DNA from 2 places in the Arthrobacter sp. DMZ02-1R genome. Region 2 is predicted to be linked to the other one. Evidence: riboswitches for the same ligand, from Rfam matches in the RefSeq annotation. Region 2 holds a riboswitch; the other holds the start of a gene.
The links. A riboswitch is a leader RNA that binds a small molecule or an ion and turns the genes downstream of it on or off. The one in region 2 is predicted to bind thiamine pyrophosphate.
Positions count from the first base shown of each region.

Region 1 (4,175 bases), 640 kb from region 2:
ACAGCAACCAGTGGTTACTTGATACCGGTGATCTTGATCTTGGTCAGTTCTTGACGGTGACCCTGGCGCTTCTTGTAGCCGGTCTTGTTCTTGAACTTCTGGATGACGATCTTCGGACCACGGAGGTCTTCGAGGATCTCAGCCGTAACCTTGACCTTGGCCAGATCCGCAGCAGCGGAGGTGACCTTGTCACCGTCCACCAGGAGCAGTGCGGGCAGCTCAAGAGTGCTGCCGGCTCCACCGGGGACGCGGTTCAGGGTTACGTAGTCTCCAACGGAAACCTTTTCTTGGCGGCCGCCTGCGCGGACAATCGCGTACACCACTTGGGCACTCACTTCTCTCGACGTTTATTACTAAATTTGCGTGCGGAACCCCGATCCGAAAACGGGCCTGGTTCACGCTGTGCCTCAACGCCGTGGACTCCGGTACGGAATCCATGAGTCATCCCTCAAACAGTTCCAAGTGAAAGGCTAGTTCCAAATGAAAGGTCTCTAGGGGCATAACCCAAGTGTTGGCGTAAGCACCGAAGATCTAGATTACGCTAGTTTCGCCTTCGGCTGCAAATGAGGCCAGGCCCGGAGGCTGCCACGTGATGGCTGCCACAGACTGGCTATGTCGCCGTCCGGTACCGTGCCCGTCTACCTTACCCTGCCAGCCTGGAAAAGTACGGATCGTTGGTCCGACACGCGGCGGCTCCCGCCGAAACGGCCTGACGATCCAACTTTTCCGCGTCAGAAACCAGGCTCAACCATGCACACGTGGAGCATCAAAGAACGCAGTTTCGTAGCGGCAGGATTGGGCGAATGCTTCCATCATCGCGGCCCGCTCCCCAAGGGAGGCTGTCTGCGCGGCAGCATCTGTGATGTCGATTGCCCTGCGGGTAGCCTCAGCAAACGCCTCGTCCGCATAGGTGCGCAGCCAGTCCGCATAAGGGTGCTCCTCCGAGGCTTCCGCCTGAAGATAGCCATGATGGAGCTGCTGTCCCACCTCGGCGTACAACCAGTAGCAAGGCAGGACGGCAGCCAGTAACACGGCATAGCTGCCCGACGCCGATGCCGCCAGCAAATGGTCCACGTAAGCTTTGGTGACAGGTCCCGGTTCTCCGCTTGCCTGGCGTCCGCTGAGCCAGTTCCGGTGCAGCTCGGACTCGACTTCAAGGCACATCTGCGAACCGCGGGCCCAGAACAGCTGTTCGGTCTCGCTGGGAGCGAGGGCGCTTGCCCGCGCCAGAACCCGGGAATAGCCGTTGAGATAGATGGCATCCTGCGACAGGTAGTAGGTGAACTGCTCTTCACCAAGCGCGCCGGACTGCAGTTCCCTGATGAAGTCCAGTCCGTAGATGGCCTCGAGTTCCGATTGGGCGGCGTCCCACATCCGGACCGCGAAAGCACCCGGTTGGAGGGCGTGCTGGTGCGCGTGGAAGTGGTGGATCGGTCCGTTGCCTTTCCCCACTTCCAGCACCTCGGACTGGGTCAGCGCCTCCTGGAGCCACGGCTTGACAACGCGCAGTGCTGACTCCCAATCGCCAAGCCGCGCCTTCGCCGTCGCCATCGCTGAGGACAGGGAACACCCCGTGCCATGGCTGTTGCGGGTCTCCACCCGCAGGCCGCCGAACTCGACGACGTCCTGGCTCAGGAGTCCCCCGGTGTTGACCAGGGCGTCCGGGCAGTCGGTTCCCCTCAGATGGCCGCCCTTCACCAGGACGGTGTTTCCGCAGGCAGCAGCCAAGCGCTTGCCCTGCTCCAACGCCGATGCCCAGTCAGTGGCTTCAGGTTCGCCAAGCAGCATGGCCAATTCAGGAAGGTTGGGGGTCACCAAGTCAGCGAGGGGCAGAAGTTCCCGCAGTGCGGTTTCAGCGGACTCCGCCAAGAGCCGGTCGCCGCTGGTAGCGATCATCACTGGATCCAGCACGACGACGGCGGGGCGCGCCTCGCCGAGCCAGCGGCGAACTTCGTGGATGACCGCGGCGTCCCCGAGCATACCGATTTTGACGGCATCAACCGTGATGTCGGTGCTAATGGCGTCCAACTGCTGGCGCAAGAACGCCACGGGAGGCACATGGACGGCAGTGACCCCCTGCGTGTTCTGTACGGTGAGCGCAGTGATGACGGCCATGCCGTAGCCGCCGTTGGCCGCAATGCTCTTCAGATCGGCTTGGATCCCGGCACCACCCGAAGGATCCGAGCCGGCAATGCTGAGGACCCTGGGGATAGGGCGCTGGATGGCCTTGAGCGGGTAGACAGCTGATTGGGCTGAAACAGTCATACGAGACATCCCTTCGCCGGTGCTAACCGGACAGGTTCAACGGGTCTGGTCTCAGCCGGCTTGGTGCGCGGCACCCCGTGTCAGTCCCTTAGCTTAACCCGGATCACACGGCGCCCGCTGAAATGGCCAGCAACGCCGAAGCCCCGGCGGTTTCACAGGAGCGGAAACGGCCGGGGCTTCGGACAGGGTACTTCGCTCAGAGCTCGGACTTGGGCACGCCGACTCCGAGGATGATCGGTTCCGCTGCCGCCGTCGACTTAGCCGGAGCAGCATCGGGGGCCTTGGCCTCGTGCGCGGCCCCGCCGGAGGCAGGGGCGGCAACCTCGTGGTGCTCCACGTCGGTGGCGTTGGCGGCACCCTGGGCCCGGCTGGCGCTACGGTTGCGGCGACCTCGGCGTCCACGCGATCCTGATTCCGAGGACTCCCCGGTTGCAGCGGCGGAGGCCCCTGCGGGGGCTTCCTGGGCTTCTGTCGCCATCCTCGCGGTGTCCGGGGCCTCGCCGAGGCCTGCGAACGCCTTTGCCAACAGATCCAAGCTCATGGCTGGTGCGCCACTCGCTGGCTCTTCTTCGTGGTGGACGAAAGGCAACGCCACTTCCTCGCCGCCGAATCGCAGGACAGGCTTTGAACGTTCCTCGCCACTCGAAGCGGCAGCAGGAGCCTGAACCGGGGCCGCGGGAGCCTGGACCGGGGTTGCTTCCGCTACGTGCCCGCCAGCGAGCGATTCCGCGGCGTGGTGTAGCTCGTCGTCGTGCAGGTGTGCAGCGTGGGCCGCAGCCGCGATGGTGGCGAGGGCAGCGCGGGTTGCTGCCAGACGATTAGGATCCGTCGATTCGACGTGGACCGGAGCCGGAGGGGTCAGCGGAAGCTCAGTTGTCCCTTGCCCCGTGCCCCTGCCGCGGCGGCGCTTGCGCTGCTCCGGGCGGACAGTCGGCTGTGACTCCGTGCGCGGGTGGTGATGTTCAGCGGCCACCACGTTGGCCCGGCGGTGCTCCACGGGCTCGTCGCGCGTGACGATTCCGCGCCCTGCGCAGGTTTCGCACTGCTCGCCGAAGACCTCAAGCAGTCCGGTGCCCATACGCTTGCGGGTCATCTGGACCAAGCCAAGCGAGGTCACTTCGGCAACCTGGTGCTTGGTGCGGTCCCGGCCGAGGCACTCGACCAGGCGGCGCAACACGAGATCGCGGTTGGATTCCAGGACCATGTCGATGAAGTCGATGACAATGATTCCGCCGATGTCGCGCAGGCGCAGCTGACGGACCACTTCTTCGGCAGCTTCAAGGTTGTTCTTGGTGACGGTTTCCTCGAGGTTGCCACCGCTGCCGGTGAACTTCCCGGTGTTGACGTCAACAACGGTCATGGCCTCGGTGCGGTCGATCACGAGGGAGCCGCCGGAGGGCAGGAAGACCTTGCGATCCAATGCCTTGTGGATCTGTTCGTCCACGCGCCATGCCGAGAAGATGTCCTGGTCTGAAGTCCACTTCTCAAGGCGGCCTACCAGATCCGGAGCCACGTAGGTCACGTAAGCCTCGATGGTGTCCCAGGCTTCATCGCCGGAGACGATGAGCTTGGAGAAGTCCTCGTTGAAGACGTCACGGACAACTTTGATGGTGAGGTCCGGTTCGCCGTACAACAGTTCGGGCGCGAGGATCTTGGTGGACGTGGACTGGCTTTCGATGCCTTCCCACTGGGCCCGCAGTCGGTTGATATCGTGCGTCAGCTCTTCCTCGGAAGCACCTTCAGCCGCGGTCCGGACAATGACGCCCGCGTTGTCGGGGAGGCGATCCTTGAGGATCTTCTTCAGACGGTTGCGCTCGACGTCGGGCAGCTTGCGGGAGATGCCGGTCATGGAACCCCCGGGCACGTACACGAGGTAGCGGCCCGGGAGCGAAATCTGGCTGGTCAAGCGC
Region 1 covers NZ_CM173230.1:2,049,113-2,053,287, reverse strand. The annotation lists gene rplU (50S ribosomal protein L21) at 15-323, opposite strand; gene AC3ANQ_RS10070 (bifunctional hydroxymethylpyrimidine kinase/phosphomethylpyrimidine kinase) at 745-2,265, opposite strand; TPP riboswitch at 2,257-2,353, opposite strand; gene AC3ANQ_RS10065 (Rne/Rng family ribonuclease) at 2,462-4,175, opposite strand, start outside.
Region 1: linked by a shared signal. The riboswitch ahead of AC3ANQ_RS10070 (bifunctional hydroxymethylpyrimidine kinase/phosphomethylpyrimidine kinase) and the one ahead of thiO (glycine oxidase ThiO) in region 2 are both predicted to bind thiamine pyrophosphate.

Region 2 (4,175 bases):
GCGGTAAAACAGCCCGCGGTGTTGGGAAGGACACGGATCCCGTGATCCACGAGCAATTGAAACAGGGAGCCTGTTTCCGTGGGCGAGTACCTCCGCATCGCAACGGTGGTGAGTTCGGTACCCGAGGCCAGCAGGGCTGCCCCCAGACCGTCCAGGCTCGGCGCCCCGCCGGTGCCCATGATGAGGCGCGAGCTGAACTCAACGCCGTCGATCACCAAGGCGTCGGTTTGGGTGCTTGCTGTTTGGGTGCTTGCTGTGGTCATGGTTCAACCTCCCTGTACTGCGGTAACGATTTCGAGTTCGTCGCCTTCTGCGAGCGCGGTTGCAGCCCATTGGCTGCGTGGCACCACTTCGGAATTGCGCGCGACGGCGACGCCAATCTTCCGTCCGTCGGCCGCCTGGCCCTTGGCATCCAAGGCCCGTCCAGTGATGTGGGTGACGAGCGTGGTCACGGAGGCGTCGTCGCTCAGCGTGTGGTCGGCGCCGTTCAATTTGATGTTCATGCGTGGTCCTTCGGAAGAGGAATTAAGGTGGCAGGCTGCGAGCCGTTTGTCGCGACACCTGCCTTTGCGAGTGGTTTGGAGAAGCGGTCCGGGCGGAACTTGTTCCAGCGCGGATCGTCACTGCCATCCATGAGTCCGACGCAGATTTTCGCGGCTGCCGGGGTCAGGAGCACTCCGTGCCGGAAAAAGCCGCTGGCCACGATGAGGCCGGGTACTGTGAGGCCGTGCACTGCGCCTTCAGTCCCTTCGGGGCCGGCATCTGTTGCCACCCTCCCCAGCAGGGGTGCGTTGTCCGGTGTCCCCGGACGGGCACGGGCAGTGGCTTCCAGGAGTTCCAATTCGGCTACGGCCGGTACCAGCACCTGCGCGTCGCGGAGCAATTGGTATACCCCACCGGCCGACACCGGGTTCGGGGATCCACCCGAAGCCGACAAGCCGTCCTCGCGTTGCGTTGCGCCGATCACCACGGTCCCGTCCTCCCGGGGGACGATGTAGACCGGCACCCCCCGCACCACCCCGCGGACCGTTGCGGTGACCATGGGCCGAAGGTGTTCCGGAACGCGCAGCCGCAGTATGTCTCCGTACACGGGGCGTAGCGGGAGGGACAAGCCATCCGGCAGCCCGTTCAACTGGGCAGCGTGCAGCCCGTTGGCAACCACTGTTTCCTTGGCGAGCACCCGTGTGCCTGACTCGAGCTCAGCCCCGACGACGCGCCCGTCCTCCCACAGAAGGCTCACCGCCTTGTTGCGGACCGCAAAGCCCTCCTCGGCCCCCTCAACCCAACTGGAGTCACCGGGTTGGTGGTCTCCCAGTGCGCCAATAATCGCGGCCGCAAGTTTTCGCGGATCCACTTGGTGGTCGCCCGGAATGTGGAAGGCACAGGAAATCTGCGGGCTCAACAGCGGCTCACGTTCGCGTGCCTCGCGCAGCGGCACAGATTCCACCACCAAACCGTAGGCCAGCTGGACGTCCCGGAGGTCGGCGAGCGCCCGGCGGTCCGCAGCGTCCGCGCCGACGGCGATGGTCGGCGTCGTGCGGTATCCCGTACTGCGTCCGGTACTTAAGGCGGACAAGTGACGTTCGAAGTCTGGCCACAAGGCCGACGATTCGAGCATGAGTTCCAGGAGGTCTTCTTCCTGGTAGTGCAGTTCGCTGACGGGCGCCAGCATGCCCGCTGCCGCAAACGTAGCGCCGCTGGCCGGTGCGGGGTCGATGAGGACCACCGAGCGGCCGGACCTGCGGGCCTCCCACGCGATACCGAGGCCGATGACACCGCCCCCGATCACCGCCACATCGGCGTGCAGGGGTTCGTGCTGAGTCTTCACTTCGTCCATGGAGTCCTTCCCTACGCCGGTACTAGCCGGATCAGGTCAAGCGGTCGGCGCTGAAGCCCTCTCAGCCGCGCGGCGATTGTGACTGCCGCCGCGGCTCCCGCGGTACCAGCCCAGTTTAGAGGAACTACTCTGTTTCCATGACCCAGCACGATGTCCACACCACCGCCCGCCTGTACCTCTGCACCGACGCCCGCAAGCAACAGGGCGACTTTGAGCAATTTGTCGATGCCGCATTCGAGGGCGGCGTGGATATCATCCAGCTGCGGGACAAGACCATTGAAGCGGCCGAGGAACTGGAGCTCCTGGAAGTTCTGCATTCCGTGGCGCACCGTCACGGCCGTCTCTGGGCCGTCAACGACCGCGCAGATATCGCGTCCCTCTCCGGCGCTCCGGTGTTCCATATCGGCCAGAAGGACATCCCGCTGCGCTCGGCCCGGAAACTGCTCCACGACCCCACCATAATCGGCCTCTCGACGCACACGCCCGAACAGATTGACGCTGCCATTGCCGCATCGCCTGGCCGCAGCGGCCTGGACTATTTCTGCGTCGGACCGGTGTGGGCAACCCCCACCAAGCCCGGGCGTTCCGCCGTCGGGCTCGATCTCGTGAAGTACGCTGCCGAGGCCATGAAGAAGGCAGACGCAGAGACAGTGGGCGGCGTTGTGCTCCCTTGGTTCGCAATCGGCGGCGTCGACCTCAGCAACGTTGAGGAAGTGGTGCAAGCCGGCGCCAGCCGCATCGTGGTGGTCCGGGCCATCACTGAGGCAGAGGATCCGACGGCCGCAGCCCAAGCGCTCCTTGCCGCCCTGGACGCTGCGGCGGCTTAGCAAGACTCCGGGAGATTTTGGCGTTACCCTGACTTTCGTGTCATATCAGCGGATAGCACCGAATCTCACTGAAACGTCGAACACGCTCGCAGAGGCGCTGGCGGCGCTTCGAACTGAGCTTGAGCTGCCTGCCGGCTATCCCACCGAAGCGCTGCGCGATGCCGAAACTGCGGTTTCCGGTCACACGCTGCCAGCGCAGGACCTCACGGAGATTCCGTTCATCACGATCGACCCGGCATCTTCCACGGATCTCGATCAAGCCCTTTTCATGGAGCGATCGGACGATGGTTACAGGGTTCTCTACGCGATCTCCGACGTACCCTCCTTCGTCACTCCGGGAGGCGCGCTCGACGGCGAGACCCGCCACCGCGGGCAAACGTACTATGCCCCGGACGGGCGCATCCCGCTGCACCCCGAGATCATCAGCGAGCGTGCCGGAAGCCTGCTGGCTGGTCAGACGTGCGGCGCCTTCGTGTGGGACTTCGAACTCGACGCCGAGGCGGAGTTCCGCACGGTCTCCGTGCGTCGGGCCAGGGTTCGCAGCCGCGCCAAGCTCAACTACAAGGGCGTCCAAGCGGAGATCGATTCCGGAACAGCTGATCCGGTCCTGCAACTCCTCAAGGAGGTCGGGCTCAAGCGGGTGGAACTCGAACGCCGCCGAGGCGGAGCCAGCCTGAACATGCCGGAGCAGGAAATCATCCAGCTGCCCGACGGCGAGGGGTACAGGATCGTTGCTGCTCCCCCGTTGCCGGTGGAAGACTGGAACGCCCAGATTTCGCTTATGACCGGGATGGCCGCAGCCCGGCTGATGCTCGACGGAAAAGTGGGCATCTTGCGTACCATGCCCGCCCCCGATGAACGCTCGTTGCTCCATTTCAAACGGCAGGCGGGCGCCCTCGGCAAGCCTTGGCGCGACGGGATCAGCTACGGCGAGTACCTGCGCACCCTCGATGCCAGGGACCCCCGGCAGCTGGCTATCCTCCATTCGGCAGGGATGCTCTTCCGCGGCGCCGGCTACACACCTTTCGACGGCGCGGTACCAGACAGCGTGATGCAGTCCGCGATCGGAGCCCCGTATGCCCACGCGACCGCTCCGTTGCGGCGGCTGATCGATCGCTTCGTCTTGGTCATCTGCGAAGCCCTGAGTAACGGGACAGCAATTCCCGCGTGGGCACGGGACGCCCTGCCGAGCTTGCCTGCCATCATGGCGTCATCCGATCAGCTTGCCGGCAAGCTTGAGCGCCTGGCCTTGGACACTGTGGAGGCAGCGCTCCTGGTGAACCATATCGGCCAGGAGTTCGACGCCGTCGTCATCTCCGGGTCGAAACCCGCCAAGAACAACGGCAACGGCAACGGGAACAGCACCAACGGCAACAACGGGAATGGGAACGGAGCCCCGCACGGTCCGTACGGCATCGTCCAGATCGCCGAGCCCGCGGTCACCGCTCGTTGCGACGGCGAAATGGAGTCCGGCACGAAGGTCCGCGTGAAATTGCTTGACGCGGACATCG
Region 2 covers NZ_CM173230.1:1,404,199-1,408,373, reverse strand. The annotation lists gene AC3ANQ_RS06860 (thiazole synthase) at 1-263, opposite strand, end outside; gene thiS (sulfur carrier protein ThiS) at 267-503, opposite strand; gene thiO (glycine oxidase ThiO) at 500-1,837, opposite strand; TPP riboswitch at 1,829-1,948, opposite strand; gene thiE (thiamine phosphate synthase) at 1,975-2,664, shown strand; gene AC3ANQ_RS06840 (RNB domain-containing ribonuclease) at 2,702-4,175, shown strand, end outside.